DNA from 2 places in the Peribacillus sp. NPDC055009 genome. Region 1 is predicted to be linked to the other one. Evidence: predicted binding sites of a transcription regulator. Region 1 holds the regulator's gene; the other holds the start of a gene.
The links. The regulator Rex, encoded in region 1, represses fermentation and respiration genes when NADH is low (regulators of the CRP and FNR family bind a similar motif). The targets are predictions, from matches to a motif close to TTGTGAAATATTTCACAA.
Positions count from the first base shown of each region.

Region 2: qoxA (cytochrome aa3 quinol oxidase subunit II) is a predicted target of Rex. The motif match lies at 11,523-11,540, and genes of this name have one in related genera.

Region 1 covers NZ_JBSGVZ010000022.1:78,332-87,479, reverse strand. Annotated here, with positions in the region: gene tsaE (tRNA (adenosine(37)-N6)-threonylcarbamoyltransferase complex ATPase subunit type 1 TsaE) at 1-193, shown strand, start outside; gene tsaB (tRNA (adenosine(37)-N6)-threonylcarbamoyltransferase complex dimerization subunit type 1 TsaB) at 193-885, shown strand; gene rimI (ribosomal protein S18-alanine N-acetyltransferase) at 908-1,360, shown strand; gene tsaD (tRNA (adenosine(37)-N6)-threonylcarbamoyltransferase complex transferase subunit TsaD) at 1,357-2,370, shown strand; gene ACWF5P_RS23620 (ABC transporter ATP-binding protein) at 2,639-4,558, opposite strand; gene moaC (cyclic pyranopterin monophosphate synthase MoaC) at 4,692-5,204, shown strand; gene ACWF5P_RS23610 (redox-sensing transcriptional repressor Rex) at 5,233-5,892, shown strand; gene ACWF5P_RS23605 (YdiK family protein) at 5,922-6,134, opposite strand; gene ACWF5P_RS23600 (CPBP family intramembrane glutamic endopeptidase) at 6,131-6,856, opposite strand; gene groES (co-chaperone GroES) at 7,191-7,475, shown strand; gene groL (chaperonin GroEL) at 7,535-9,148, shown strand, end outside.
Region 2 covers NZ_JBSGVZ010000006.1:113,406-137,595, reverse strand. Annotated here, with positions in the region: gene ACWF5P_RS11905 (ABC transporter transmembrane domain-containing protein) at 1-859, opposite strand, end outside; gene ACWF5P_RS11900 (nitroreductase family protein) at 1,309-1,869, shown strand; gene ACWF5P_RS11895 (aspartate kinase) at 2,560-3,906, opposite strand; gene queF (preQ(1) synthase) at 4,111-4,611, opposite strand; gene ACWF5P_RS11885 (DMT family transporter) at 4,915-5,751, shown strand; gene ACWF5P_RS11880 (BA3454 family stress response protein) at 5,876-6,133, shown strand; gene ACWF5P_RS11875 (YfmQ family protein) at 6,727-7,176, opposite strand; gene qoxD (cytochrome aa3 quinol oxidase subunit IV) at 7,483-7,767, opposite strand; gene qoxC (cytochrome aa3 quinol oxidase subunit III) at 7,769-8,365, opposite strand; gene qoxB (cytochrome aa3 quinol oxidase subunit I) at 8,365-10,311, opposite strand; gene qoxA (cytochrome aa3 quinol oxidase subunit II) at 10,385-11,314, opposite strand; gene ACWF5P_RS11850 (hypothetical protein) at 12,365-12,679, opposite strand; gene ACWF5P_RS11845 (S1C family serine protease) at 12,935-14,170, opposite strand; gene ACWF5P_RS11840 (hypothetical protein) at 14,366-15,052, opposite strand; gene ACWF5P_RS11835 (hydrolase) at 15,241-15,597, shown strand; partial or broken gene ACWF5P_RS11830 (helix-turn-helix domain-containing protein) at 15,717-16,170, opposite strand; gene ACWF5P_RS11825 (YciI family protein) at 16,799-17,053, opposite strand; gene ACWF5P_RS11820 (aldehyde dehydrogenase family protein) at 17,066-18,508, opposite strand; gene ACWF5P_RS11815 (hypothetical protein) at 18,546-18,851, opposite strand; gene ACWF5P_RS11810 (NADPH-dependent FMN reductase) at 18,956-19,516, opposite strand; gene ACWF5P_RS11805 (aldehyde dehydrogenase) at 19,574-21,058, opposite strand; gene ACWF5P_RS11800 (alpha/beta fold hydrolase) at 21,055-21,867, opposite strand; gene ACWF5P_RS11795 (amino acid synthesis family protein) at 21,867-22,445, opposite strand; gene ACWF5P_RS11790 (LLM class flavin-dependent oxidoreductase) at 22,446-23,591, opposite strand; gene ACWF5P_RS11785 (GntR family transcriptional regulator) at 23,612-24,190, opposite strand, start outside.

The sequences.
Region 1 (9,148 bases):
AGAAGATCTAGGCTTTGATGAATATTTTGATGGTGATGGTGTGACTGTCGTTGAATGGGCCCATTTAATAAAGGATCACCTTCCAGAGGAAATCTTGACCATTTATATCTATCGTCTGGGCGATACCAGCCGGCGTATTGTTTTGGAAGCCAAAGGCGAACGATATGTAAAGTTATGTAAGGAGATTATTTGATGAAGGTTTTAGCTATAGATACATCGAATTTTACATTAGGGATTGCACTGGTAAACGAGAATCAAGTAATTGGTGAGTATACGACGAACCTAAAGAAAAATCATTCGGTGCGGGTAATGCCGGCAATTGAAACACTGCTGAGGGATTGTGATACTAAACCGAAGGAATTGACTAAGATTGTGGTCGCTCAAGGTCCAGGCTCATATACAGGGGTCAGGATTGGAGTGACGATAGCGAAAAGCTTGGCCTGGACGCTTCAGATTCCCTTATCAGGTGTTTCCAGCTTAGAGGTTTTAGCAGCTAATGGACGATATTTTAACGGGGTGATCTCTCCCTTGTTCGATGCAAGAAGAGGGCAGATTTATACTGGATTATATGAAATGGAAAAGGACTCTTTAAAGACAGTCATAGAAGATTGTAATATTCTATCCTCTGAGTGGGCGAGTCAATTGAAGGAATTAAATCGTCCTGTTTTATTTGTTGGTCAAGATGTGGACATCCATCGGGATGCAATTACGGATGCATTAGGGGAATTGGCGGTATTTGCTCCGGTACAGTCATATAATTCAAGGCCAAGCGAACTGGCCTTCATTGGTCTTGATAAGACTGAAGTGGATGTTCACCAGTTTGTACCGAATTATATCCGCATGGCTGAAGCAGAAGCAAAGTGGCTTGAACAGCAGGGGAAATAAACAAGGAAAGCGACCGATTATTATGAGTAAAACATTGACGTTCCGAAAGATGAATACGGAAGATATCGACCAAGTGCTAAACGTGGAAAAGCAGTCCTTTACTTTGCCTTGGAGCCGGGAAGCTTTTTTTAATGAATTGAATCATAATCAATATGCTGTATACATGGTGATAGAGGATGAAGGTAAAATCGCCGGTTATTGCGGTGCCTGGATCGTCATTGATGAATCGCACATTACCAATATAGCGATATTGCCAGAATACCGAGGGCAAAAGCTAGGAGAAGCTTTGCTCAGGAAGATGATTGAAATCTCCATTTCGATGGGTGTGGTGAGGATGACGCTAGAGGTCCGTGTCAGTAATGCAGTAGCCATTTCGCTCTATGAAAAACTAGGTTTCCAAAAGGGCGGAATCCGAAAAAATTATTATACAGACAATCAAGAAGATGCTTATGTTATGTGGGTGAATTTTTCATGAAACAAGATCAATTTATATTAGGTATTGAAACGAGCTGCGATGAAACTGCGGCAGCTGTCATAAAAAATGGTACGGAGATACTGAGTAATGTCGTGGCTTCACAAATTGAAAGCCATAAACGTTTTGGCGGTGTCGTCCCTGAAATAGCTTCCCGTCATCATGTAGAACAAATTACGATTGTTCTTGAAGAAGCACTGCTGCAAGCCGGTGTTACATATGAAGACTTGGATGCCATTGCCGTTACAGAAGGCCCCGGCCTTGTTGGGGCACTATTAATAGGCGTGAATGCGGCGAAGGCTGTAGCTTTCGCACATGGAATACCAATTGTCGGTACGCATCATATCGCTGGTCATATCTATGCAAATCGGCTTATTCAGGAGATCGAATATCCTGCGCTTTCTTTAGTCGTTTCGGGAGGTCATACAGAATTGGTGCTTTTAGAAGAGCCAGGTTCTTTCAAGGTGATAGGGGAGACGCGGGATGATGCAGCAGGAGAGGCGTATGATAAAGTGGCTCGAACATTGGGGCTCCCTTATCCTGGCGGTCCTCATATCGATAGGCTTGCGCAAGAAGGCTCACCAACTTTAAAACTGCCTAGGGCATGGTTGGATGGCAGCTATGATTTTTCCTTCAGCGGGTTGAAATCGGCGGTGATCAACACTTTGCATAATGCAGAACAGCGCGGGGAAAAAATCGAACCTAAAGATTTAGCGGCAAGTTTCCAAGCAAGCGTGATAGAAGTGCTTGTAATGAAAGCTGTAAAAGCTGCAAAGGAATATAATGTGAAGCAGGTATTGCTTGCTGGAGGAGTTGCGGCAAATAAAGGCCTTAGGGAAGCATTAACGGAAGCTTTTAAGGATTTACCTATGGATATATCCATTCCGCCCCTCTATCTTTGTACAGACAATGCCGCCATGATCGGTGCTGCTGGCAGTGTCATGTTTGAAAAAGGAAAACGATCTGGTTTGGATTTGAACGGAAATCCTGGATTGGATATAGAAGCATTTTAATTGACGAGAAGACAGGATCCCACACTTCGGCATCCTGTCTTTTTATCGTGTTAATGAAATAATAGAATATTCTGTGGATAAAGTTTTTTTGATCATCCTACTGCATGTGTATAAAGTGGTGTTTTTGTGGATAAGTGGATATGTTTCTGTGGATAATGTGTATAACCCAAATTATTGGCTAATAAACGGTAAGTGAATTGTTAACAAGTTTGTGGATAACTTTTTAATTTGAAGTGAAAAAGACCGAGTCGATTGACCCGGTCATTTGTCATTCTTCCAGTTCAGCCCATTCTTCGAGCAGCTGGTCCAATTTTTCCTGTGCATTATCAAGCTTTGTTTGGACTTCCATCACTTTTTCGTGGTCCTGAAAAACATTTGGATCGCATAGGAGGTCATTATATTCGCTTATTTCGGTTTCAAGACGCTCCATGGCTGCCTCGATTTCCTCAATGCGCCGTTTTCGCTGGCGTTCTGCTTTTTTTGCTTCTTTATCAATTTTGTAATTTGTTTTTTCTACAGCTGCATCTAAAGTTTTAGCCTGATCCTGCTGTTCAAGTGCTTTGATTTCCGCTTGCTCCTGTTTCTTCTCTAAATAGTAATCATAATCACCGAGAAATTCTTCGTTGCCGTCTTTGGAGAGCTCTATCACTTTCGTTGCTATCCGATTTATGAAATAACGGTCATGTGAGACGAAAAGAATAGTTCCCGGATAATCGATCAAAGCGTTTTCAAGCACCAATTTACTATCGAGGTCCAAATGGTTCGTTGGTTCATCAAGAATTAAAAAATTACCTTTTTGCATCATCATTTTGGCAAGAGCAAGCCGAGCCTTTTCGCCCCCGCTTAGTGTGGAAACGGTTTTCAAAACATCGTCCCCGCTAAATAGGAAATTACCAAGTACGGTGCGGATGTCCTTTTCCGGTTTAAGGGGATAGTCGTCCCATAATTCATTGAGTACGCGTTTATTGGAAACAAGGTTAGCCTGTTCTTGATCGTAGTAGCTGACTTCTACGTTCGTTCCAAAACGGAATTCCCCAGAAAGTGCAGGCAGCTTAGAAATGATCGTTTTCAATAAAGTTGATTTTCCAACTCCATTTGGGCCAACAAGAGCTATGCTCTCTCCCTTTGTCATCCGGGAATTTATATTCCTTGATACCGTTTCCCCTTCGTATCCGATAGCCAAGTCCTGGAGGTGGAGTACTTCATTTCCGCTTTGCCTTTCAATCTGGAAAGAAAAATTCGCGGATTTTTCATCCCCTTGCGGCTTGTCCAAAACATCCATCTTTTCGAGCTGCTTGCGTCTGCTTTGTGCTCTTTTCGTGGTCGAAGCCCTTGTGATATTACGTTGGACAAAGTCGCGAAGCTTTTCGATTTCCCCTTGCTGCTTCTCGAACAGTTTCATGTCCCGCTCATAATCTTCCGCTTTTCCCTCTAGGTAAGAACTATAATTACCATAGTATTTTTTCATGTTATTCCGGGAAATCTCATATACCAGGTTCACTACTTTATCTAAAAAATAGCGGTCATGGGAAACAATGAGCACAGCTCCCTGGTACCCTTGTAAATATTGTTCAAGCCAAGATAGGGTTTCAATATCCAAATGGTTCGTCGGCTCATCCAGAATCAATATATCCGGTTTCCTTAAAAGCAGCTTTCCTAATGCAAGCCTTGTTTTTTGCCCGCCGCTTAATGTGGAAATTGGGGTAGAATAGTCAAAGTCAGCAAACTGAAGCCCATGCAATACGGAACGGATATCCGCTTCATATTGATAACCGCCCTTCTCTTTGAATGCCACCATCAAAGTGTCGTATTCATTCAGCACTTTTTGGTAAACCGTTTCGTTTTCAAAGATGTCAGGTCTGGCCATATCAGCTTCAAGGCGACGCAGTTCCTTTTCCTGCTCTATAAGGTCCGTGAATACCGTCAGCATCTCATCCCAAATGGTCAGTTCGGATTCCAATCCCGTATCCTGGGCCATATAGCCGATTGTGACGCCTTTTGGTTTGATAATTTCACCGCCATCATGGGAAATCTTCCCGGCTATGATTTTTAGCAGAGTCGATTTTCCGGCGCCATTACGGCCGACAAGTGCAATTCGATCTTTATTTTGAACTTCGAGCTTCATATTTGATAAAATAAGTTCAGCTCCATAATATTTCGATAGTTGATTGATTTGTAATAAAATCATAGATTTCACCTCAATTGATTATAGATAGTGTAACGTATTTTAGTTATTATCGGCAACAGCTTGGTTCCATGGTAAAACAAAAGCTGTTACATAAAGTGGAATAATAGTGTATGATTTAGGAGGGGTTACTTAAATGGGAGACTTAACGCATTTTAATGAACAGGGCAGGGCCAAAATGGTCGATGTGAGTGCTAAGCCTGAAACAACCCGGACGGCAGTAGCTCAATCGAGCATTTTATTGAATGATGAAATATATGAATTGGTCACGAACCAGAAAATGAAAAAAGGTGATGTACTGGCTGTTGCACAGGTTGCAGGAATAATGGCCAGCAAAAATACATCCAATATCATTCCGATGTGCCATCCCATTGCTCTGCAAGGGGTCAATATAGCCTTTGAGTGGGAAAAAGAGGAACAAGGATACAGACTTAGGATTGAAACGGAAGCTAAGACAAAAGGGAGTACAGGTGTGGAAATGGAAGCGTTAACAGCTGCATCCGTGACTGCCTTGACTGTTTATGACATGTGTAAGGCCATTGACAAGGGAATGGTGATCGGGCCTACATTCTTAGTGGAGAAAACAGGCGGAGTTTCCAGTAACGATTATAAAAGACAAGTAAAACAAACAGATAGAGAATTAAGTTGAAAAGCATGTGTGAAGGCGGGGAAGAACAATGAACCATGACCCAAAGATACCGCAGGCAACAGCCAAAAGGTTACCATTGTATTATCGATTTTTAAAGAACTTACATTCCTCAGGCAAACAAAGAGTTTCCTCGGCAGAGCTAAGCGAAGCTGTAAAAGTGGATTCTGCCACCATACGCCGTGATTTTTCCTACTTTGGCGCGCTTGGGAAAAAAGGCTACGGCTACAATGTCAATTATTTATTATCCTTCTTTAGAAAAACACTAGATCAAGATGAATTGACCAAAGTCGCTTTAATAGGGGTAGGAAATTTAGGAACCGCTTTTTTAAATTACAATTTCATGAAAAATAATAATACAAAAATTGAAATGGCTTTCGAAGTTTCTGAAGAAAAAGTCGGCAAGCGGATAGCTGATGTGCCCATCTATCATATGGATCAAATCGATACGTTATTGCAGGAAAATAATATCACTGCAGCTATATTGACCGTGCCTGCACAGGTAGCCCAGACGATAACCGATCGTCTAGTCAAAGCTGATATAAAAGGAATATTGAATTTTACACCTGCAAGGCTGACCGTGCCTCCATCCATAAGGGTTCACCATATTGACCTGGCCGTGGAGCTTCAGTCGCTCATCTACTTCCTGAAACATTATCCGGTAGTGGAAGAAGCCGCCTTGGAGGAATGAAAAAAACGCTGCATCTTTGCAGCGTTTTTTTATTTTTTCTTATTTTTTTGTGCGGCTTTAATCTTAAAGTGCAGCATGATCATGCGTAAGCCCGATCCAAAGTCAAGAGTCGCAATGAGGACAAGTATGTAGGCGAAGAGTCCCCATCCAGAAGAATTGACGGTTTGAATCGCGATAGCGGTAAAAAGAGCTCCTAAGCCTGCATAGATGATGCCCATGAATAAGGGTGATTGACGTTTCATAATAAACCTCCGATGAAGGCCTGTGCAGTATCCATCATCTTCTCTATATCCTCCCGATATACCACTTGAAGGATGATAACAAGCGTATTCATCGCAATATGAGCGCTCATTGATACGAGAATGCGGCCTGTTTTTGCATAAAGGAAAGCAAAAGTGAAGCCCATTGCCGTATATAAAAGAAGATGTTCAAATTCACCATGCGCCAAGCCGAAAATAACTGAGCTGATTAAAGCTGAAATAAAGAAGTTAAAGCGTTTATGAAGTGATCCGAAAATGATTTTCCGGAAAATTAATTCTTCCAATATAGGTCCAATTACTGAAGTGACGAAAATGACCATGGGGACTTTGTAAATGAGTGAAATGAGTTGCTGCGTATTTTCAGATTCAGACTCCACCCCAAGCATTTGTTCAATGCTGCCGGCAATGCTTTGCGCAAAAAGAGCCATGAACACTCCTGCAATTGCCCATAATATGGACATGGAAACGGAAGTTTGATTTCTCGTGTCCAACTTTTCCCTCATATCTTTTCTCATTAAAAAAAGAATCAAGAATAAAGCAGCGAGAAAACTGAAAACTATCCAGTATGCTGCAGATTTCACTTGGAGTTCATCAGCCGGCATTCCGGTATAAGACCCGATCAGCATGAAAATGGGTACCCCAACAATACTGGATAATTGCATGGCAATATAAGTGATGATGACGAACCAATATTCTTTTTTCAAAAATGAAAACTCCTTTTATAGTCACCCATTCCGCTCGGAACGTTCCTTATATGGGGACAAGCTATAAACGCATACTCCAAAATGGTATCAAAAATTGAGGCAGAACACCACTTAAAGGTACCCCTAACGAAACATTTAAATAACTTTGTTAAGGAAATCATTATGCTAAAGTAGTTTACCCGTAATTTATCAGAAATTAATAAAAAATTTTCAATAAGATACTTGCAAAAAAGGCTCGGTTTATTTAATATTATAAATGTGTTAGCACTCGATGATGAAGAGTGCTAATAATCATGTAACAAATTATCAAGAGAATATGAGGAGGTTGTTTCACTTGTTAAAACCATTAGGTGATCGCGTTATTATTGAACTAGTTCAAACTGAAGAAAAAACTGCAAGCGGTATTGTTCTTCCTGATACTGCTAAAGAAAAGCCACAAGAAGGTAAGGTAGTAGCAGTTGGTACTGGCCGTGTCCTTGAAAATGGCGAACGTGTTGCTTTAGAGGTTGCCCAAGGCGATCTAATTATCTTCTCAAAATATGCAGGTACTGAAGTTAAATACGAAAACACTGAATACTTAATTTTACGTGAAAGCGACATTCTAGCTGTTATCGGCTAATTATACATCATACTTAACTGAACGAAAATTTTCTTAAAATTTTAGGGAGGTACTTATAAATGGCTAAAGAAATTAAATTTAGTGAAGAAGCTCGCCGCTCCATGCTTCGTGGTGTGGACGCACTTGCAGATGCAGTTAAAGTAACGCTTGGACCAAAAGGTCGTAACGTGGTTCTTGAGAAAAAATTCGGTTCACCGCTTATCACTAATGACGGTGTGACGATCGCTAAAGAAATCGAATTGGAAGATGCATTCGAAAACATGGGTGCGAAATTGGTTGCTGAAGTAGCAAGCAAAACAAACGACGTAGCTGGTGACGGTACAACGACTGCAACGGTTCTTGCACAAGCGATGATCCGCGAAGGTCTTAAAAACGTAACAGCTGGTGCTAACCCAATGGGTATCCGTAAAGGAATCGAGAAAGCGGTCAATACTGCAATCGCAGAATTGAAAGCCATTTCCCAACCTGTTGAAAACAAAGAATCTATCGCACAAGTTGCTGCCATCTCTTCAGCTGATGAAGAAGTCGGCCAACTGATTGCGGAAGCAATGGAGCGCGTTGGTAACGACGGCGTCATCACAATCGAAGAGTCTAAAGGTTTCACAACTGAATTGGACGTAGTAGAAGGTATGCAGTTCGATCGCGGATATGCATCTCCATACATGGTTACTGATTCAGATAAAATGGAAGCTGTACTAGAAAATCCATATATCTTGATCACAGATAAAAAAATCACGAATATCCAAGAAATCCTTCCTGTACTTGAGCAAGTTGTACAACAAGGTAAACCGCTATTATTAATTGCTGAAGATGTAGAAGGCGAAGCGCTTGCAACTCTTGTTGTGAACAAACTTCGTGGAACATTCAACGCTGTTGCGGTTAAAGCTCCTGGATTCGGTGACCGTCGTAAAGCAATGCTTGAAGACATCGCAGCTCTTACAGGCGGCGAAGTAATCACTGAAGAAATCGGTCTTGACCTTAAATCTGCAACAATCGATTCATTAGGCCGTGCGTCTAAAGTGGTTGTTACAAAAGAAAATACAACGATCGTTGAAGGAGCTGGAGATACAGCTCAAATTCAAGCTCGTGTAAACCAAATCCGTGTTCAATTAGAAGAAACAACTTCTGAATTCGACCGTGAAAAATTACAAGAACGCCTTGCTAAATTAGCTGGTGGCGTAGCGGTAATTAAAGTCGGTGCAGCTACTGAAACAGAATTAAAAGAACGTAAACTTCGTATTGAAGATGCATTGAACTCCACTCGTGCCGCTGTTGAAGAAGGTATCGTAGCCGGTGGTGGTACAGCACTTCTTAACGTATACAATAAAATCGCTGAAATTCAAGCTGAAGGCGACGTAGCAACAGGCGTGAAAATCGTTCTTCGTGCCATCGAAGAGCCTGTTCGTCAAATCGCTCACAATGCTGGACTTGAAGGCTCTGTAATCGTAGAGCGCCTTAAAGGCGAAGCAGTAGGCACTGGCTTCAACGCAGCTACTGGACAATGGGTGAACATGATCGAATCCGGTATCGTCGATCCTACTAAAGTAACTCGTTCAGCTCTACAAAACGCTGGTTCTGTAGCAGCTATGTTCTTAACAACAGAAGCTGTTGTTGCTGACAAACCAGAACCTGCTGGTGCTGGCGGAATGGGCATGCCTGACATGGGCGGAATG
Region 2 (24,190 bases), on a different contig from region 1:
AAAGGGATGCCGCAATTCTTGTGGCATAGTTGACAATCGCCACAACTTCCCCTACCTGTATATCTCCCGTTGTTATAAATTCGCTTCCAAGCCAGAGAATGATCAGAATCGCCACATTCATGACCAACATCAGTACAGGCATCGTCGTTTCTATTAGACGAAGCGAAGTCACGGTCTTTCTTTTCAACTCTTCATTCGCATCGTCAAATCGGCCGATTTCATGCTCCTTACGAAGAAAAGCCTTGATCAAGCGCATGCCTATCAGGTTTTCCCTCATTACGCCATTAACATTATCGAGTTTTTTCTGTACGAGCTTAAACAGCTTGGCTGCTCGTTTCATAACCCATCTCAGGAAGAAAACAAGAATCGGAATTGAAATGACCAAAACAAGTGATAGTTTCAAATCGACCGCAATAGCCATTATCGCTCCGCCGATTACGATCAGTGGCGCCCTCGCCATGATACGCAAGCCCATAAAAACCGTATTTTGAAGTTGTGTCACATCATTCGTCATCCTTGTTATCAACGAGGAAGTCGGGATATTATTCAAATTTGCAAAAGAAAACGCCTGTATTTTACCAAAAAGGCTTTTCCTGACATCATGTCCAAAGCTTTGACTTACATGTGATGCCGTAAATGAATTAACGATCCCGCCAAGAAATGAAAAAACGGAAAGTCCAACCATGACACTTCCCCATTTAATCACCACCGATAAATCTTTCTGCAAAATGCCATCATCAATGATTTTTGCTATAAATAGAGGTTGTAACAGCTCTACCCCGAGCTCGACAATCATTAAGGATAAAGCAAGAATGATCAAAAGCCAGTATGGCTTAAGAAATGAGGACAATTTTTTCATCTATGACACCTTCGATTCTCCGTATGTAAATAGCATCTTTTCATCCTCTCATTATACATTTTTATACAGATTTTTTAAAAGATTTTAACCGTTTTAAAGCATTGGTAAATATCTTGAATTTTTTTTTATAAATACCCTTGACAAATAACAGGAAATAAGCGAAAATTCTAATTGATAATGATTTTCAATTTCATTATCGATCTCTGAAATTTGATAAGCAATTACGATATTCTCTTATCGTACCCTTTTGATATTGTACATAGATACAATGTCGCCCCGGCTTCTCTGTGCCTAGTAAAATTATATGCTCATTAGCGAATGCAAGTCACTAGAATATTGCCCCCTCTTTATTCAAGTAATTTATTCACGTTGGAAGCATATTAGGCAGCCGGGGATTATTTTTTTTCAACTATTAAACTTACATATATGATTAAAGGAGCAGGATGATCATGAAACTAGAAGATATCATTAAAGAACGGCGCAGCATCAAACGATTTAAGGACATTCCTGTTCCTATTGATACCATTCAATCATTATTGGAAACTTCGACATGGGCACCGAACCATAAAATGACCCAGCCATGGCGCTTCGTCGTGGTGCATGGTGATAGCCGTTTAAAACTCGCAGAAGCAACCCGTGCATTCATGGAAGGCAAAGAGAAGGACCCTGAAAAGAAAAAAGCAGCCGGACAGCGAGGATATAATAAACTTATAGATGTACCGATGTTTGTCGCAGTGATCATGGAAGAGAACCCGAATCCCATGACACGTGAAGAAGATTATGCGGCTACAAGTGCCTTGATCCAGAATTTCAGCCTGCTTGCCTGGGAACAGGGAATCGGGATGATATGGGAAACATACGGCATGATACACAGCATGGAGTTTCGTGAAGCATTGGGCGTGAAACCAGGCGAGAAGATCGTCGGCAGCCTTCACGTTGGCTATCCCGATATGATTCCTGCCCCTCGTCCAAGGACCGCGATCGATCAACTCCTGACCATTATGGACTAACATAAAAGGAAAGCATCCAATCTTCTATTTGGAGACTCAGACTGTAGACAAACTTGATGAAAATCGAGTTTTCTACAGTTTTTTTATGGCTTTTACAATTTGAACGTTGATTTCCGCTCCAGGTACTCGCTTTCCGCGGGCGGTCCGGGAGCCTCCTCGGCTTACGCCTGCGATGTCTCCCCTAGACGCGCTTTTCCCCCAGGAGTCTCGCCCCTTACACTCCAATCAACTTTGTTTTAACATATAGATAGAACTTATCCCTACGCTCTTTTTTGTATTATATAGAAGTATTTAACTTGGGTGATATGGATGCTTTCTAAACATGATTCTATTCAGCAAGATCAACTCTAATTAATTACTTTAAATCAATTGGTGCCAGTGAATCATTTGGCTCGTAAACTTGATGTGCCTTTGACATCTCTTTCATTTATAATTTGGTGAAAGAGATGTATTCAGAGGTTGGAGCGTCAACTCCGTTCTCCTCTAATTGCTTTAACCACTTGACAAATGGGTATTAAATTAATACAGACGCCCTGAACCCTACAGCGCGTCTGTTAGCTTGTAATGGTTATCCCCACACGGTCATTGCCACTATCATAAAGAACCGAATGAAAAACCCAGCGTATGTATAGTGACTAAAAGCTCAATCAAAAAACCCCCTTCTAAAAGGAGGTCCCTGAACGCCCATACTCAAAAGAACTCGTGATACAATGCCTGAATCGCCGTCTCTTCGTTGTGCCCTTTCACACCGAACATCATGCTTACCTCCGAAGAGCCCTGGTTGATCATCTCAATATTCACCTTAGCTTCGGCCAAGGCTTTTGACGCTCTTGCCGTTGTACCGACATTATGGCGCATTCCTTCCCCTACAACCATGATCAAGGCAAGATCATGCTCCACATTCACTTCATCGGCATGCAGCTCTTTCTTGATTCGGGAAATGATTTTTCTCTCGGCTTCACCTTTCATCTGGTCCTGCCTTAGAATAAGCGTCACATCATCGATACCTGATGGAATATGCTCATATGAAACTCCATAATCTTCAAGGATGTGCAGCAGTTTCCGGCCAAAGCCAACTTCCCGGTTCATCAAATATTTGCTAATGTAAATGCTGCAAAATCCTTTATCACTCGCAATCCCAATAACGGGCCCGTTCGTATTATCCCGTGTATTCACAATGCGGGTCCCTTGTGCCGCCGGATTGTTCGTATTCTGGATATGGACAGGTATTCCCGCACGGAATGCAGGGATCAGTGCCTCATCATGAAATACCGAGAAGCCTGCATAAGAAAGCTCACGCATCTCACGATAGGTTAATTCCCGGATTCCCTTCGGATTGGAAACCACATTTGGATTCACCGCATAAACGGCATCCACGTCCGTAAAGTTCTCATACAAATCAGCTTTGACCCCATTCGCAAGAATCGAACCAGTAATATCGGAACCGCTTCTTGAGAAGGTTAACACATCGCCATCCAACGTATAACCGAAGAACCCTGGGAATACTACGATTCCAGGCTCATCACGCAGAGCATATAACCGATCATAAGACTCTGGCAGCACCTTGGTAAATCCACCTTCATCCGTTACGATCAAGCCGGCCTTCTTTGGATTTATATACTGCGCCTCTACACCACGGCTTTGGAAATAACCTGCGACCAGCTTCGCATTATTATCCTCGCCGCTGGCCTTCAAGGCATCCAGATAGCGCTTCGGGTTAGTTTGGTCTGCATGCAGCAGTACCATTAAATTTTCATGAATCCCAGTGATGACACTCTCGGATATATCCAACTCTTCAGCAATGCTCGCATAGCGGGATACGACATCTTCTATCAAATGCTCTCCGTTATCCCCGCGCAGCTGCTGTTCCGCAGCTTCAATCAATAAATCCGTCACCTTTATATCATCGGAATTGCGTTTCCCTGGAGCCGAAACGACTACAATCTTTCTCTCTGGATCAGAAACAACAATTTCGAATACCTTCCTCAACTGTTCACCTGACGCAAGTGAACTTCCACCAAACTTCGCAACTTTCATCTCGACATCCCCTATTTTCGTAAATATTCTGTCAAAATCAACTCTCCCTATTATTACGCTTTTTCTCGAAACAATCAAGTATAAATTCCATTATAGGAGGACATTTGTATTTTTAAAAAGGACAAACCATCAAAACGAAGGATCAAGAATGGCTAAAAACAAATAAAAAGACAACGGGCATATGCCCATTGTCTCTCCTATTCTTTAGCGATTATCCACAGTTTCCGGGTATAAGTCATGGTTCATCAAGCGGTAATTCGCCATTTCCTCATACTTCGTGCCTGGTTTCCCATAATTCGTGTAAGGGTCGATGGAAATTCCGCCCCTAGGTGTAAACTTGCCCCAAACTTCAATATATTTAGGATCCATCAATTCGATTAAATCATTCATGATGATGTTCATGCAGTCTTCATGGAAATCACCGTGATTGCGGAAGCTGAATAAATAAAGTTTCAAAGACTTGCTTTCCACCATTTTCACACTGGGAATATAGCTGATGTAAATGGTAGCAAAGTCCGGCTGGCCCGTTATCGGACATAAACTAGTGAATTCCGGGCAATTGAATTTGACGAAATAATCCCGGTTCGGATGCTTGTTATCGAATGACTCAAGGATTTCAGGCGCATAGTCAAATGTATATTTTGTTCCTTGATTACCAAGCAGTGTGATATCTTTTTTTAATTCTTCTTCTTTTCTTCCAGACATGAAAAGTCCTCCTAATCCCACGTTTCAGGGAGATTCATAAAATGGGCCTCTATATAACAAAAACCATATCTCCTCAAAGATATGGTTGATTCGCGAAAAATATCAAAGCCATAGTTTTTTTAAGAGGGTGATGCTATGAACCTCTCCCGATTATCGGGAAATATTTTAAAATTGTCTTAGTAAATATAAAAAAAAATAGTCAATATGTCAATGCAACTCTCTTAAATTGGGTTTGATTCATTTATATATTCAGTTTAAAATGGAAAAAGCAGTTCAACCTATAAGAAAGAAGAGAATATACACATGTGGATTTTTGCAGCACTCATCACCAGCTTATGTTTCGGAATCAATAACAGCATTTTCAAATGGAGCAGCGGAAAAGGCTATTCCAAGATACATATCCAATTTTTCTTTTATTTTTCAGCTTTTATTTTGTCCATTATTTATGGAATGTTTATGGATGGTTTGCAGCTGAACTGGCTGTCCATCATGCTTGGAGCAGCAATTGGTGTACTGAACGCTAATGGTAACATCCAGATGGCAAGCGCCTTTGAAAAAGGGCCGGCAAGCTTGACATCACCATTAATCGCAGCGAATGCCATATTCCCCATACTCTGTGCAGCTTTAATTTTTCACGAACATATTTCCTCCTTGCAGTGGAGTGGAATAGTCTGCATGTTTCTCGCTACATTAGTTATCCAGTATACACCTAACGCCAAAGGTAACCATCAATATGTCCCTTGGATCATGCACACAGTATTCTCCATCTTATCATTCGGAGTGCTCGGAATTCTAATGACGACATCAACACGTCTTCATTTAAACTCCCTTGATATCCTTGTATCAATGTATGGAGGCGGAATGCTTTATCTTCTTTCGGCTCTGGCCTTAAAAAAAGAAAAAATCAAGCTAAAGGAAGTCAAAATCGGTTCCTTAGTAGGTTTTTTAAGCATGATAGGCTATGGATGTTATTTCTTTGCATTGAACACCGGGATCGCAAGCATCATTTTCCCTGTCGTCAGCCTGAACTGTTTAGTTGTCGTATTCGCTGGATGTTATTTATTCAAGGAAAAACTAAAAACCTATCAAATTGCCGGTGTTCTTGCAGCATTAATCGGTATTATTTTAACTAAAATATGAATATAGTACGTTTACAAAAACAACCTGGCTGTCATGTGTACAAGCCAGGTCGTTTTCTATTTAATGGGAAATGGGGTAGGTCAAAAAAAAAATGTTGACACATCCGTAAAAATATCAGATAATTTTGAATATTAATTCTTTAGATTTAACAGCTTTTGAAATGTTTGAAAAATCCTCTGCCACGGGTATTAAAGAAATAGGTACAACCACCTCATTTTATTCTGAATCAAGAAAGGAAAGATGCATTATGGTAAAAGTTACAGTAACAGTTGATTTCCAAGGAAAATCTTATCAAACTAACGTCCTTACTAAACCGGGTACAGATCATGAAGTAATTTTACAACAAGCCCTTCATCAAGTTGAAAAGCAATGGAAAGCGTAAGAAGGCAGGCATCGCAATAGATACCTGCTTTTTTATTACCATTTTAATAATTTCCAAAATACGTTTCATATGAACTATTAAAGATCCTCTTGCAGCAATTCCCTCCTGGTAAAAAACACTTTTAATTATTTTTATTCAAAAGACACTAAAATTAAGATGTCAGTTTGTGTACTAGAATTTTTTATAATGAAAAAAATATCCAATTGAAATGGGATTATATAATAAAAGTCTTTTAAAAAAGACGGTCTTTTAAAGGACCGTCTCAACTGTAGACAATTTAACCGTTGATTTCCATTCCAGGCACTCGCTATCCGCAGGCGGTCCGGGAGCCTCCGTTCCAATCAACTTTGTTTTAAAATTTAGATAGAACCCCTTTTGTCCACTAACAAGCTAATAATTGATTTTCCTGCAGTTTTTGTTGAGGGTTTTAAATTCAATCGTTTATTTCCTCTCCTGGCACTCACTTTGCGCCTGCGAGGTCTCCCCTGGACACGCTTTCCCCGCAAAGGTCTCGCACACACCATTCCAATCAACCTTGTTTTTAATTTAATACAGAACCCTTTTGTTTACAAACTGAGACCGAATTACTGTTATTAAACTAAATTTCTTATCAATGGCATGGAACGTTCTTGGAGGTTATCGGAAAACAGGCTATAAGAAATGACTTTCTTCTTGTACTGTTTAACTACATCCACTCGGTCATTGTAAATAAACACAAATAACTTAACATCAATTTTGCCTTTTTTAGTATCAATGACTAATGGAGCCCCACTGTCCTCTGGATGTAAAAACAATTGCTCGTTACCCGGGAATATATGATTTTTCTTCAAAAATCTGGCATTATTAAAGTAATTAATAACTTGCACTTTTTCTTCACCTTCCAAACGTTTTCCGTCAAAGGATACGATCGCATTCCCGCCACTAATTTCTGAGTGTATTTTAAATTTGCTGATAATCCAATTAACAGCATCGGTTGGAAGACAGGAAACCAATATTTTTAACAAGCTTAATATAATTGTCAAAATCAAAACCGGCAATGTCAATTCATCATCTCCGCTACATTTATAATTAATTCTTTATAACTTATTATATCAATAGGGCTGGCAATTTCTCTTAGAAGATGTGTCCGTTCTATTAACGTTTTACTTTGGTAAAACATTGTACTTAAACACAATTTACCCTTTATAAATATAATTTTCCGAAATGGTTATACTAAACATAATCGTTTCATCCACATCCTTCTTAACAAATTTCCATGAATGAGATGGATAGATCGGTATAAGAAATTATATTTATTAAAGTACAAAAAAACTGGGCGTCATCAAGACGCCCAGCTTTTCCGGAATCGATTATTGATATCCCCAAATCATTGTTAGCATTGTACCGAAAATTGTAACCAATGCAACGAACAATCCGTAATAAACGTTTGTGTAAATCGATGCTTTATCTTCAGACTCACCTGCGTGCATGAACATAACTAATTGCAGTGCAGCTTGCATGAAAGCTGTAACAAGTAGGATGATCACACCCATTTTTAGTGAGAGATCAAACATAATAACTGATAGTGCGACCAAAGTCAGGACTAGAGAAAACGCAAATCCCATAACTTGGCCCCGTGGGAATAATTCTTTCATATTACATCATTCCTTTCAGGTAGACGAAACTGAAGATGAAGATCCAGACAACGTCCAAGAAATGCCAGTAAAGTGAAAAGATGAAAGCCTTGTTTGTTGTTTCTGGAGTCATACCGCGCTTTTTGATTTGCATGACGATGAAGGTTCCCCAGAATAAACCAAGTGTAACGTGAGCTCCATGCGTACCTAGTAATGTAAACAAACTAGATAAGAAAGCACTTGTTTGAATGGTTGCTCCTTCATGTACATACTCCACGAATTCATAAATTTCGACTCCCAAGAAGCCTAAACCAAGAATAAGGGTGATAATGAAGAAACCAATCGTTGCTTTCTGTCTGCCAAGTCTCATTGCATTGATTCCAAGACCTATGGTAAAACTACTGGTTAAAAGAAAGATTGTTTGGAACATCAGGGTTGGGACTTTAAAAAGATGTTCCCCTGTTGGACCATTTCCAGTTCCATTGACCAATACAAAATAAGTGGCGAACAGTGTAGCGAAAAGAGCTATTTCTGCTCCTAGGAAAATCCAGAATCCAAAAATCTTTAAGCGATTTTCTTCCGTGCTATATTCTAGTGGCAGCGAGTTATCTATTTTCATTACTTAGCACCTCGCAATTTATTTTCAGTTTCTTCGATCTCTTCAACAGAGATATAACGTCCGTGATCTTTTTCGAATGAACGGTGAATCATACAAGCAAAGATACCGATCGTTGCAATGATAGCAATGATCCACATGCTGAATACCATCGCAAAGCCCCAAACGAAGAAGATACAGCTCATGATAAACGGCACACCACTGTTATTTGGCATATGGATCTTTTCTACTTTACCGCCAAATAACTTAAAGCCTTTTTTCTTTGAATCCCAGAATGCTTCTGTAGAATCAACTGTTGGCACAATTGCAAAGTTATATTCAGGGATTGGTGTATGTGTAGCCCACTCTAGAGAACGTGCATCCCATGGATCGTTTGAAATATTTCTTGACGCATAACGAGTGCTCCAATAGATATTGTACACAATAAGTGCAAAACCTATTGCCAAGCCAATCGCTCCAACGAAAGAGAGCATATTCAATGGACCATACCCTGTTGATTCAGAGTACGTATACATACGACGTGCCTGCCCATCTAAACCAGTGATGAACATCGGGAAGAATGTAACATTAAAGCCGATTGTAATGAACCAGAACGACCATTTCCCAATTTTTTCGCTCAACATGAAACCGAACATTTTTGGCCACCAGTACGTGAAACCAGCAAGTACGGCAAATACAGTACCAGGGATTAAAACGTAGTGGAAGTGAGCTACTAAGAACATTGTATTATGGTATTGGTAGTCAGCACTTGCCATTGCAAGCATGACCCCTGTTACCCCACCGAGCGTGAAAATCGGAATGAAAGCTAAAGAGTAAAGCATCGGAACGGTAAAAACGATTTTACCTTTCCAAAGTGTGAACAACCAGTTGAAAATCTTAACACCGGTCGGGACGGCAATTGCCATCGTGGTAATCGAGAAGATACCATTAACCATTGCACCGTGACCCATTGTATAGAAATGGTGAGCCCATACAATGAAAGATAGAGTAGAAATAGCTACCATGGAGATAACCATCGAATTATACCCGTACAGGTTACGACGTGCAAATGTCGAAATGATTTCACTGTATATACCGAAAGCCGGAAGAATTACTATATAAACTTCAGGATGTCCCCAAACCCAGAACAAGTTCGCCCAAAGCATATCGCTACCGCCATTGGCCATCGTAAAGAATTGAGTTCCGAATAGACGATCCATTGTCATCAACGCAAGTGCCACTGTCAATACAGGGAAAGCGAAAACGATAATGAAGTTTGTGATCAAGATAGACCATGTGAACATTGGCATTTTCATTAAGTTCATGCCAGGTGCTCTCATTTTCAAGATTGTTACGATAAAGTTGATACCAGTCAGTAATGTACCGATACCAGCTATTTGAATTGCAATCGCGTAATAGTTCGAACCTACTGATTCACTGAAATCGTTACTTGCCAGCGGGAAGTAAGATGTCCAACCTGCATCAGGAGAACCACCGACTACGAAAGAGATGTTAAATAGCATTGCCCCCATGAAGAATAACCAGAAGCTTACTGCGTTCAGACGTGGGAATGCTACGTCACGCGCTCCAATTTGCAATGGTGTGACAATGTTCATTAACCCAATGATAAATGGCATAGCCATGAACAGGATCATGACGACCCCGTGTGTTGTAAATACCTCATTATAATGCTGTCCATCCAAAAGACCGTTATCTGGAATAGCCGTTTGAGCACGCATCATAAGAGCATCCACGCCACCACGGAAGAGCATAAGCAGTGCTGCCAAGATGTACATGATACCAATACGTTTATGGTCAACCGTTGTTAACCACTCACGCCATAAGTAACCCCATTTTTTAAAATAGGTAATTCCGGCAACAACCGCAATCATGGTTAAACCAATGGCAACCATGGATGCATAAATCGCAGGACTTGGATGAGGTACGGCAAATCGATCAAAGTAATCCATACTTTTGTGACTCCTTTCAGGAAAATATTCCTTATCTTGTAAACCTAGTTGTTTTATCGAACGAAATTAATTCTTAGTGATCATGATTCATGTTGCTGTGTTCTGAATGTTCATCGTGTGAATCCTTGGAATCATTTTCTTCCGTATCAGAAGATCCGTGGTCATGACCAGCATTTTCCCCTTCAGGAGCTGGAGAAAACTCTAAGTGAGTTCCAGTGTAAGTGGATTGTCCCACATGACCAGGTTTTAATAATTCATTGAATTTTTTCTCAGTAATCGGTTTAGCAGTAGCTTTAATTTCATCTACCCACTTATCGTATTCCTCTGCAGATAGTACATTAACGTTGAACGTTTGCTGAGCAAAACCTGAACCACTGAAGTTTGAATTTCGACCCATATACTCTCCTGGTACATCAGCTGCTAAGTGCAACGTATTAACCATGTCCGACATCGCGTATTTTTGTCCTCCAAGTTGCGGAATCCAGAAACTTGAGATTGGACCGAATGAGTAAAGTTTAAATTCAATTGGTCGGTTAGTAGGTAAAAACAGATAGTTGACTGTTTCGATATCTTCTTCCGGATAACTAAAATGCCACTTCCAGTTGGAAGATGAAGCGTAAATAATTAAAGGTTCTTGATCACCGTATCCTTTAGGTGTTGCCTCAACTTCATTTGTTGTTTTAACAGTAACAACGGATAGGAAAGCGACGATTAGAATTGGGATCGCAACCCAAATTATTTCAAGAACCTTACTTCCTTCAATATGAGGCGGTTCATAATCATCACGTTGTTTGGAAGCACGATATTTCATTATCATGAAGATATACAGTACCATAACGACAAGGACGACAAAGGCCATTGTCCATATCGAAATCATAATAACATCTGCTTGTGTTGCAGCTACTGGCCCTTTAGGGTCCAAGACCATTAATGGGTTATCGCAACCGGTTAGCACAGTGGCAATAGTAAAAAGTATAGTTAATAGAGCCCATTTTATTTTCATAGTACTACCCCTTTCTTACATAATAAAATTCCAATTGGTAATTATTCGGACAAAGTGTTACCATGTTCACAAACCCCGACATACCAATATTAATCCCAAGTCTAAAAAAAGACAATACAAAGTGACATCTGTCACATAAAGTTCATTAAAGAGCAGTAAGAAGATGGTAAATGAACTGAAATGTTCGAAAATCTTCAGCAAATGAAATATAATAAATGTTTCACATCTTGCCTTTGAAAATTCACTTAACAGTGCAGGATTACAAATAGTACCAATCCTCTTTCCATTTAATATTACTCTAATATAATGAAATAAAAAATTTCACATTATAGTCACCGTGTATATTGCCTCAAAACTCTTAAAGATTATGAATTATATTACCTATCCTGTCAATTAGGTATTTATCGTTAGATACCATGATTTAAAACGGATTTTTTTCACTCGGCCATGGAGGTTGTTAAATGGTAGACACATGGGACACGATGTTGTCTCCATGCTTCAATACCCTTATGAACCAACACAGGTCAATATTATATATGTATAAGGAAACAACGAGTTGAAATGAAATTGGGATCTTTTTGCAATCCTTATGCCCTGTCAGTATTTTTAAACAGCCGTGTAGCAAAAGCGTAGTAAGTAATTCAGGTTTGCTATCAAATCTGCCTTTAGCAAAACCACTGCTCAATAACCCCATATTGATACCTGTATCCCTTTCCCTTTTGAATTTTCAATTAAAAGTACATAGAAAAAAAACCACAAAAAAAGGACTTCTTAAAAGTGTCCTTTTCTCGTAGATATTGTTTAAAATGTAATTGAGACTTCCTGGCGTGCAGGCAGTTGGTTTGGATGTACAAGCACATCGTGTGTTTGGCAATGACGAGTGGCAGTATATTGAATTAAAATGTAACAAATCGATAATTCGATTCTGATAATACACAAAATGAAAGCGCATTCATTAATTGTGATCAAGTTGACTCAATTCAGCAAGTTAGGCAAAAATAACAACTAGTTTTGTTTAGAAAAACAGTATATTGCGCTATATTCCTCGCTTTAGTTACTGAATTCTGTACTTCTGTTTGTTGGAGCTTTAGCCTTTGTTTTCATTTTTATGATTTTAGTCGTTTCCGGTTCAATTCTTTCGCCTTTACGTGTATTCATTACCATTTCCTCTGTCAGGACAAAAAATATACCAACTAGAAAAATGGCAGCTGCGCTTAATGTGATGGCGATTCCAACAGCGGTGAATATATAATCCTTATTGTAATCGCTTACAAAGAAACTTAAAGCAAAAATAATAATTCCGATTACACAACCTGTGCCCGATACCCATTTCACTGCATCTAACATCTTCTGATTAGCTTCCATAATTTCATCCCCTTTCTTTCTATTTTATGACATTTCACAAATTTGTCAAATCTTTTCTATTTTTTAACATATTTACGATGAAAACCTTGACAAATAGAAGGCGCCACCATTCACTTTTAGGTATTCAAGACTATATGAGCAAACTGAAAAACAGTGCAAATACACTATCTATTTTTCCGATATTAGCCCACTGTATACTATTAAAAAAACTCCAATAAAAGACCCCTGTTGAATAATCAGGGGCCTTACCTCATTCTATGGTTTTTGCAAGGTGATCGTTACCGTTTTCTCTTCAGTGCCTCTATATACTTTAATCTTTACTTTATCTCCGATTTTCTTATCTGTATATAAGTACTTCCTTAATGCAGCGGCAGTATTTATTTTCGTTCCATCAATCTCAACGATGATATCCTGTTGCTTAAGCCCTCCATTCGCCGCAGCCGATCCCGCCTCTATACTCGTCACCATTACGCCGGACTTTACGGCTTCTGGAACATTTTGAATGTAATATTGCGGCAGTTCTTCCATACTGGCCAAGCTGACTCCTAAATATGGGCGCGTGATTTTTCCATTTTCAATCAGCTCCGTAACAATCGGAATCACATCATTACTTGGTATGGCAAACCCTAAGCCTTCCACACCGTTTTCGGAAATCTTCAAACTGTTTATGCCGATCACTTCCCCAGCGGTGTTGATCAATGCACCCCCGCTATTGCCGGGGTTGATCGCTGCATCTGTTTGAAGCACATCAAGTTCCCACTCCCCTTCCGAGGTATCGACTGAAATGGAGCGTCCGGTCGCACTGACGATCCCTTGTGTAACCGATCGTGAAAAATCAAGTCCAAGTGGGTTGCCAATTGCCAATACTTCTTCTCCTGGACGCATGCTATCGGAATTACCGAATTTAATTCCCTCAGGTGCTTTCGAGGCATCAATTGTCAGCACCGCTAAATCAGTCAAAGCATCAGCCCCGACAACCGTCGCCGTTGCCTTTTGTCCATCATACAATGAAATTTCGACTTCCTTAGCTCCTTCAATAACATGATTGTTCGTGATGATATAGGCTTTCCCATCAGCTTTTTTATAGATGACCCCTGAGCCGGTGCCGCTTTCAACCGTTTCGCTCTCCGTGCTTTGCTGCTGGTACGGGTACTGGTTTTGCATCTCCTGTAAATTCACGACCCCGACTATCGATTTGGATGCTGATTCGACCATCTCTGCCCTATCATTTGAATCCGTACTTGTCGATAACTTTTCCGCCGTGACACTTTTATCCTTTTCAACACTTTCCGTTTGCTGTACACCTGCCGTTTTGGTTGACTCATTCACTGGACTATTCCCTTGACCTATAAAGTCTCCGCCAAATAGAAATACAGACGATGTAACCATAGCAGCAACCGTTCCGGAAACAAGGCTAGTTAGCCAAAGAGACTTACCCTTTTTCCGTTCTGCCTTTACTCTGACTTGCTCATCACCATTATAATTTTCCATCTTTATCCCTCCTATGATTGTCCTTTATCCTTTACTTGACTCAATCATAAACAGGAAATATTAAAAAATTCTTAAGAAATAACGAATAGGGCGACATTTTACAAAAATTATAAAATTTTATCGAATCCTGTATCTTGCCGCCTGCAAAATAAAAAGGCCTCAACAGGGGCCTTCAATTCGACCATACAGTTATCCTTACAAGACTTCATAAACTTCTTTAGTCTTCTTATTCACGCCATACCAGCCCCAAGTGGTTTTGTGGCCACTTTCCTGACTAGGTTCATCCACCTCGAAAACATGAAAAATGTAATCTCCCTTTTCGGCATCATGATCATATTCGATATCTAAATCAGGAAAATTTTCCATGTCCACATAATCCTTAACTAGCTTCTCTGCCTGAGATTTACTTAATGTACTAACCGAAGCCTTGCTCTCTTCTTTGCCTATTGTATCCGTTGCCGCCTCATCTACTACTTTGGATCCATTGGTTCCGTCCACGGTTGCTTCCTCCGCCGGCTCCGCCTCGTCATTTCCCTCTACCGCTTCTATCGTGGCGGAGTCTGATACCGGCATTTCCACCGCCTTAGAAACCATTAGTTTACCTTCCCGGTATTTTGCTTTATATGCGGTTGCTTCTTCAAAATCTCTTTTGGCCGAATCAAAATCCTGTTCGTCGTATTTCTTCATTCCATTCGCCAGAAAACCTGAAAGATCCATTAACTCCCTTGCTTCCGGTGTATTTGCTTCTTTATAAGCTAATTCAAATGCCTCGTGGGCTTCTAAATAATTTTCCTCATTCAACTGACTTTTCCCTAAATCCATATTGGAATCATAATTCCTTGTTACGCAGCCTGAAGCAATCAACACCAAAAAGATAACCATGATTGACCTCTTCACTATATCACCCCTTGATTTTCCATATTATTCTGTAAATTCATCTTATACCATTTGATAAGAAATCCGATACCTCTATTTCCTATCTTTTTCATTAAGGAAATGTTTACATTGATGATTATTTTTTTACAAATAGTGGTACAGAATAGATAAACGCTTGAAAGGATGATCACAGAATGATGCAGGAAAAACAGACCTATCATGTCGATTTGGTCAGCGGCGACGTACTCGGACAAAAACTTGAAGAGAATCCAAGCTTCACTGTACACGCAACTGATGAGGAACTTGCAGAATTGAAACAATGCTTGGAGGAACACCGGACAGATGACCTGGAAGCATATGCCCGTTCACATGTGCCCTACCTACTCTATCATCATGACCGGGCAAATGATAAATACGATGCAGCCATGAAAAGGCTTTATGCCCTCATTTATAAATTAGGGGATGAAACGGCACGAAACCATATTGAAGAAATCGGCATATTGAAAGATAACAAATTCGAGGGAAAAGAAGAAGTGCAAAAGTTCAAATAAGAAATAGGAACAGAACCTGATTCAAAGGTTCTGTTCTTTTATTATCATGTCCCCAATAAAAGGGAAAACAGAAGATTCTATTTTATGATTCACTATAAAGTTTTATAAGCATAGTTCTTTTAATCTACATATTTATCCTTCAAATAATCTGAACCAATACCGCCAATGACCATCAAAGCTAATGGTAAAAAATTCGATACAACTGGCATGCTTTTTAAAATGGTAATATCTGTGCAGGCAAATTTATTAAGTCCAAAAATAATTAATTTAGACACTAACAAAAATGCTCCTATTAATAATACGATATCAAAAAACATTTTCCTTTTTGGAAATGCTAACTGCTTACTTTCCCTTATTATTTTTTCTTTCAATTCCTCGTCACTCCTTAATAATTCATCTACCGTAATTTGAAATAAATCACTTTAAATTAATTAGTACTTCAATACTAGGATAATTTTTTCCCGTTTCCCATTTGGACACAGATTGGCGACTCACATGAATCTTCTCCGCAAGATCATTTTGTGACCAATTTCTTTTTTCCCGTTCTTTTTTTAATCGTTCGCTAAAAATCATAATGAGTTCATCGCCTTTCCTACTCCTAGTATTGTGAGATGAATTATGCAAAGTAAAGATAGTAATAAGCGCATTACTATGCAACTTATGAGTGACACCGAAGAAAACCTTGATATATCAAGGGAATCAGATTAATTTTCCGGAACTGCTGCAGAAAGGTAAAATTTTAAAAGATTCCAGTTGATTTCAGAAATCAGCTCCCTTTCCGTCGACTGTCTGCCAAGCCTCATCAAAGCAAGCGACTCCGGGGTCGTAGCTAGCCAGTTAAGCAGCTACTCAATTCTATAATTTTTCAACTGAATAAGCCATCTTGCCATCACATGATTCAGCTTAATTCAAAAAAAGCCTTGTATAGACAAGACTTTTAAACCCATTTTTTCCTGCCTGTTTAACTACACGAAGCATTTTTTTATTTCGCTCTTTGATCCTTTTCCACTAATACTTTCACAATATAACAACTGGCAGTTATCAAAGATCATTCCTCACTTTGGTATAACTTTACCTTTTCGTTATCGAGTTGCTTTGCACATAAAAAAGGTTGCCTCGGCAACCTCCCTTTAATGAAGGAACTGTCTCCAGATCCCAGTATATATTCATCGCATTGACACGCAATCATAACGTTTCATTATTAAATGTTCCATTCTTTTAATTCGAGTCTCCGCACTTTATGTACAACGTGAGGATCATTTTCCGCTAAAGAGAGTGCTTCTTCAAATGTGTCTGCAATATAAACAACCAAGCCGCCTGAGCCATCCGCAAAAGGGCCTCTTGCAAAAACCTTCCCTCTACGATCAAGTTCGTTTAAATACTCGATATGATGTGGACGAACTTCTATATTTTTTTCAGCATCAATCATATGTAAAATTGCTGCATAATAAGCCATTCTTTCCACTCCCTAATTTCGGTTCCAGACAACCAGCTTCATTTCTGTCATTTCTTCAACTGCATATTTTAATCCTTCACGTCCAGTTCCACTTTCCTTCACTCCACCGTACGGCATATTATCCACACGGAATGTCGGAATGTCGTTGATCATGACTCCACCAACTTGTAAATTTTCCGCTGCATCCAGTGCTGTACCTACATCGTTCGTATAAATCCCTGCCTGCAGGCCATAAATTGAATCATTCACCAAATCAATTGCTTGTTCTACTGATTGAATCTTGTTAATCAAAACGATTGGGGCGAACACTTCTTGACAAGATACCTTTGTGTTAGTATCTGCATCCAATATGACGGTCGGATGAAGGATATTGCCTTCCGTTATTCCACCTGTTGCAATCTTGGCTCCACCTTGTCTTGCCTCTTCAATCCAATTGAGGCTTCTTTCAACATCATTTGGGGAAATCAAAGCGGAAACATCCGTTTCTGGATCAAGCGGATCACCTAATTTTAATAGTTTGGTAGCTTCTATAAACTTTTCAACAAAGCGATCGTAGATTTCTTCATGAGCATAAACTCTTTGCAAAGAAATACATACTTGTCCCTGATTGGAAAACGCTCCCGTCACACAACGAGAAATGATTTTATCGATATCCACACCCCTGTCAATAATGACAGCTGCATTTGATCCCAGCTCCAGCGTCACTCGTTTCAATCCGGCTTTGTTGCGGATGCCAATCCCGACTCCTGGGCTGCCGGTAAAAGTAATCATACTTACTCTAGAATCAGTGACCAACTTGTCTCCAACCACTCTTCCTCCACCTGTGACCACATTTAATGCTCCTGCAGGCAATCCGGCTTCCTGTAATAATTCTCCGAGGAACAGAGAGGATAGAGGTGTTTGGCTTGCTGGCTTTAATACAATTGTATTACCTGAGGCGATGGCAGGACCTACTTTATGAGCGACTAGATTCATGGGGAAATTAAAAGGTGTTATGGCCCCAATCACTCCAATCGGTTCACGTACAGTGTAACCGAGTCGGTTTTCGCCACCTTGGGCGGCATCCAGCGAAAGCGTTTCTCCATGAATTCTTTTCGCTTCTTCAGCCGCAAACTTGTAGGTTTCAATTGTTCGCGCCACCTCGCCCTTAGCGGTTGTAACCGGCTTTGCTGATTCAATAGATATGATTTTGGCGGCTTCATCCGCGCGCTCTGTAAGAAGATGGGCCAATGTTTCCAGGATTTTCGCACGTTGATGGGCTGGCATTTTTGCCATCACCTTAGCAGCTTTTTGCGCCGCTTCAATAGCTTGGTCGGTTTCTTCGTCTGTGGCCAGGGGGATTTCAGCTATGACTTCTCCTGAATAAGGAGAACGAAGCAAACTATACTCCTTCGCCTTCACCCATTCCCCTTTAATTAGTAAATGTTTTTTTTCTACTTTATCTATGATTGTCATGTTCTCAGCCACCCTTCACTCTTTGTAAGTGCTTCATCTAAAGATTAGAGGCAATTTTTGAAACAGTCGATTCCATTCTTGGAAAATAATACTCTTCTAATTTTGTCGTTAAGCCACCGTGACCAAATTTACAGTGATTATTTTCACTCTCGGAACTTCGCTTAATAAATTCAAGAAAATACAATATACTATTGCGCCTTTCTAGAATGTTACTAATTCCTTGCTTATAAAACCAGGCATCGATGGTATTATAAACTCCTCTATTAATCCCATACTGTTCATTACAAACTTTAATAAAGGATAAATCAGTTAAGTTTATTATCTCTTCTACATCTAATAGCAATTTGTCCCCTCCTTGCTACTTAGCTCTGCTAATTGAAATGTACTCAATTCCAAAACGATTTTTTATCAGCTGGAGTTTATTAAATCTCCTAAATCTACCGCCCTTTAGCTTAATTGATGCTCTGGTTTAGTACTTTTCAGTGCTTTTTGCATAAAAACGATTTCTTCACCCAGCATTGAAATACGTTCCAAAACTTCCTCATCAACCAGTTCGTTTTGTGAATTGAAATGGTCGTTATGAGCATAAACAGAGCCAGGTGCAACAAATGCACGGAAATAGCTGGCTATAGGTTTCAACTGATTTTCAATGACTAAATAATGCTGGTAGGTTCCACCGGTAGCCACTAGCCCCATTACTTTATTACGGAAATCCTTCGGGGGGATCAAATCAAATAAGTTTTTAAGAGCTCCTGTAATTGACCCTTGGAATATTGGGGTTCCTATAATGTAAAAGTCTGCTGAGGTAACGATATCAATTACTTTTTTCGTATCTCCAGTGTATGTTGACGGATTACGGCCATCACAAAATTGAACATCATACTTTTTCAAATCAAGCAATTCGACTTCGATATCAGGATGGTTATTCTTAACTTCCTCTAAAACCTTTTCAATAACAACTTTCGTCTTCGTTCCTATTATCGTTCCTGAAATCCCCAGTAATTTCATTTCACTTTTCCTCCTTATTAAATCTCTTAGATAAAAGTGCCTACCCAAAAATCCCCATTACCTCATTATGAACGGGTCAGGAATCGGTTCAGATGATGTATTGATCCAAACAACTTTATCTTGCATATATTCATGAATCGCTTCATAGCCCCCTTCTCTTCCATAACCGCTTAGGCCAGATCCGCCGATTGCAGCAATTGGTGAAATACTTCGATAGGTATTCACCCAAACAATTCCAGCACGTATAGCTTTCGCGACTCGATGAGCTTTTGCAATATCACTCACCCAAATTCCAGCTGCCAATCCGTAATCAGTACTGTTTGCTAATTGAATAACCTCTTCTTCATCTTTAAAAGGGATAACACTTAACACAGGGCCAAATATTTCTTCCTTTGTAATACGGGAATTATTATCGTGATGCTCGAAGATCGTGGGTTCAAAATACCAACCTTTTTCTAAATATTCAGGCTTTTTACCTCCGCAAACAAGTTTACCACCTTCATCTAACCCGATAGCCACGTATTTTTCGACTCGCTCCAATTGGGCCTGCGTAGCCAGCGGACCCATTTCTGTTTCATCTTGAAAAGGATCACCGATCTTGATTTTCGATACTCTGTCTACGAGTTTTTGCATCACTTCATCGTAAATATCAACATGTAAAAATGCACGCGAACCTGCCACACAACTTTGTCCTGAAGCACCAAAAATACCAGCTATGATACCCATCGCCGCATTATCCGGATTAGCATCCTCAAACACGATATTGGGTGATTTCCCTCCAAGTTCAAGTGATACCTGCGCAAAATTTTGAGCCGAATTACGAACAATATGCCGTGCTGATTCTGAACCTCCCGTAAAGGCCACACGCCTTACAAGAGGATGGGAGGTGAGTGTATCGCCTACAGGAGTTCCAAAGCCGGTAACTACATTGACTACACCAGGTGGAAAACCAGCTTCTTCAACCAGTTTCACCAATTCCAATAGAGAGGCCGAAGTCATTTCCGAAGGTTTAATGACTATGGTATTTCCTGCAATAAGTGCAGGTGCAAGCTTCAAGGTTGTTAAATAAAGAGGGGAATTCCAAGGAGTAATGGCGGCTACTACCCCCAGCGGCTCTTTGGATGTAAAAGCGAACATATCTTTTTTATCAATTGGTAAGGTTTGACCATGGATTTTATCTGCTAGACCCGCATAGTAATAGAAAAATTCAGGTAAATATTTTACCTGACCGCGCATTTCGCGTATTAATTTCCCATTATCCAATGATTCGACTTTCGCAAGCTCTTCAGAGTGATCAGCAATCAGCTCTCCAAGCTTTCTAACCAGACGCCCCCGCTCCGTGAATGTCATATTGGTCCATCCCGAATGCAGGAATGCATTATGCGCAGATTGAACGGCATGATTTACATCTTCAGCATTCCCTTTAGCGACTTGACACCAAGCTTCTTCGGTTGCAGGGTTATAACTATCGAAATATTCACCACTTGATGATTCTATCCATTCCCCGTTTATATACATCTGATATTTCTTCAGCTCTTTCACATCGAGTCACCCCTTTGCTTTTGTCTTTCAATAAACGACCTAATAGCTTCGTTCACTATTTTGGCTCCTTCTATCGGCAGCATATGCCTCATATTTGGTACTATCATTAATTCTGAATCCACAATCTTTTCATGCATTTGTCTTGCCATTTCGGGATTTGAACCTACATCATGCTCCCCTGTTATAATTTGGGTCGGTATATTAATCTGGTGGATCTGCGGCCACAAATCTTCATCCGCAGTTGCAAAAAGTGTATAGGCCGCTAAATATGAAGCAGCATCGTTTGTCTGAAGTCTTTCCCGAATTTCACTTACAGTTTCTTCCTTTGAATTCAAGAATTCAATATTAAACCATCGTTTAATGGCCGGTTCAATTGTTGCCAAAGGGCCCGTTATTTTCACTTCTTCCACTCTTTTTAAAACGGCTTTCCTCTGTTCCTTCGTCCGATTGGCCACTGCGTTCATAATTGTTAGCGTTTTCACTTTATCCGGATATTTTAATGCAAATGCCTGAGCGACCATACCACCCATGGAGAAACCAATAATATGACTTCCTTCAATCCGTAAGTGATTCATTAGTTCTGCTAACTGCTCAACAAACTGTGAAAGGGAATAAGGACCCGGAGGATGCTCAGATCCTCCGTGCCCAACCATGTCATATGTGATAACACGGAAATGTTTCGACAAATCTTCAACTTGTTTTTTCCACATCGTAAGATCAAGACCAACACCATGAATAAAGATAAGCGATTGCCCCATCCCTTTCTCTTCATAATGAAGCGAATCTTTTCCATGTAATGTAGTTGGCATTAAACCAGCCCCATTTCAACCATATCTTGATGCCTGTTTCCTGTTCTCGGATGAGGACGTCCTCCTGTAGAAGCCCCAATGGCAACAACGATCTCATCGGCCCTAGGTGCATCAGGTATAGAAGCTTCAAATGTAATGAAATGAGAGCGTTCAGACTCATCTGTCTTATGTACCATCGGTATGAGCACCGCAGATCCAGCGCCACCACGCTTATTAGTAAAGCTTAAGATACTCGTTCCTTTCACGGCGTCCCTGAATTTGTTACCGAATTTCAAAGTGTGGATAAAAGCTGATGCATGCTCAACCTCCCCATCAACACCCACGACAGCTGCCTTGCCGAATGCTTCGACGTCATCAGCGGAATCAATGTGCTTAAATAGTTCAGCAACTAATAGTTCGCCAATTTGCGGTGCAAATTCATCAATTTCCGGTTTTAAATTATCAACATATCCTCTTCCAGCCCATGGGTTTTTGATAACCGCCATAGTTGTTATCATCTTGATGGGATTCTCTACTTTTTTACCGCCCTCAATACGTGTTTCTTCAATAGCTGTATACACTTTACGAATATCTAACATTTACATTACCCCCAATTTAGTTTTTGTGAATCTTGGCATTACTTCTTCCGTGAACAATTTTAAACTTTTCATCATTTTTTCATGTGGCAAACCATTATGGTTCACCCAAAGCAGCAATGTTTCCAAATTCAGTTCTTCCTTCAATTCCTGAATTTTCTCTGCTACATAGTCAGGTGTACCAAACAATAAATTTCTTGGGTGTAAGAATTCATAGTTCAATTCCTGCCCTTCTTTTACTGTTTCGCCCGGATCCATAAGGTTGCTAAGTCCTCTCCAGTGACAAATCCAGCGATAATTGTTCAATACTGCTTCTGCCGCATCTTGACGAGCCTGTTCCATCGTTTCCGCTACATATACATCACGTACCAAAGCAATACCCTGACCAAGTGGCACTTCATAGCCTTTGGATTTGGAAGCCCTTTCACGGTACAGTTCAAAACGGCCTTTTAATTCTTTGACGGTCGGCATCCAAAACATTCCTTGTATATCGTTCTCCGCGGCCAATTCAATAGAACGCGGTGAATCAATTACCTGCCACAGAGGAAGTGATTGCTGGTAAGGTCTAGGCATAAGGGAAATCTTATCAATTTCTCCATTCTCCATATCCATAAATTCCGGTGTTGATGGGCTCATAGGGTGACTCCACTTTAAACCTTTAGGAGGAAATTGATAGATGTCACCTTGATGTGAAAAGAAACGGTTTGACCAAGCCTTTTTTAAAATTTCCAATGTTTCCTCAAACAGTGCACGGTTTTGTTCTTGATTTGCCGGATCAGCCAAAGTGTTTAAATTAGCCGCTTCCCGTCCGTATAATCCACGTGCCAGACCAACTTCCACACGTCCTTTGCTTAACTGATCAAGCATTGCTATGTCTTCCGCCAAACGCAGCGGATGCCAGAAAGTGGCGACATTCGCAGCTTGTCCAATTCGAATGTTCTTTGTACGTGCAGCAATATCAGCCCCCATTAAGATCGGGTTAGAAATCAATTCATTTCCTTCATGACCAAAGTGGTGCTCGGTATACCAAATCGAATCATAACCATTTTCATCACAATAAATAGCTTGCTCACGGGCTTCGTCCAGCACTTTATAATATTCATCATGTCTTCCCTGTCCTGCAAGGTTTGCAAAGATTCCAAATTTCATAGTACTCATTCCCCCTCATATCACTTTTTTTGACCAAGTTTCTTTGCTATGTCCATTTTAAGTTGCATTCCACTTGCTTTTACATGCTCTCGCATGGCCTTCTCCGCTTCCTCCCGATTGCCTTTCTCTATAGCAATCAAGACCGCCTGATGTTCCTTTAGTGATCTCTCACGGCGATTCGGATCTTCAATGGTTAAAAAGACATACTGTCTATAAGGTATTTGATTGAGCAGCAAATTTAGCATGTAACTTAATTTAGAGTTATTGGCGCCTTCTTGGATGACTGAATGAAAAACATCATTAGCCTCGACATATAGCTTTTTATCCGAGGTTTGTATAGCAACCTCCATGTCAGACACTGCTTGCTTAAGGTTATTAATGTCTTCAGCACTCCCGCTTTCTGCAAGCAGCCCCGCTGCGAGCCCTTCCATTACTTCCTTTAAAGTAAATAACTCATCCAGTTCCTTTTCAGTTGGTTTGGTCACACATGTTCCAACCCTTGGAATGATCTCGACTAACCCTTCTCTTTCTAGCTGTTTAAATGCTTCCCTTATAGGGGTTCTACTAACTTTGTAATATTCAGATAAAACAGTTTCCGA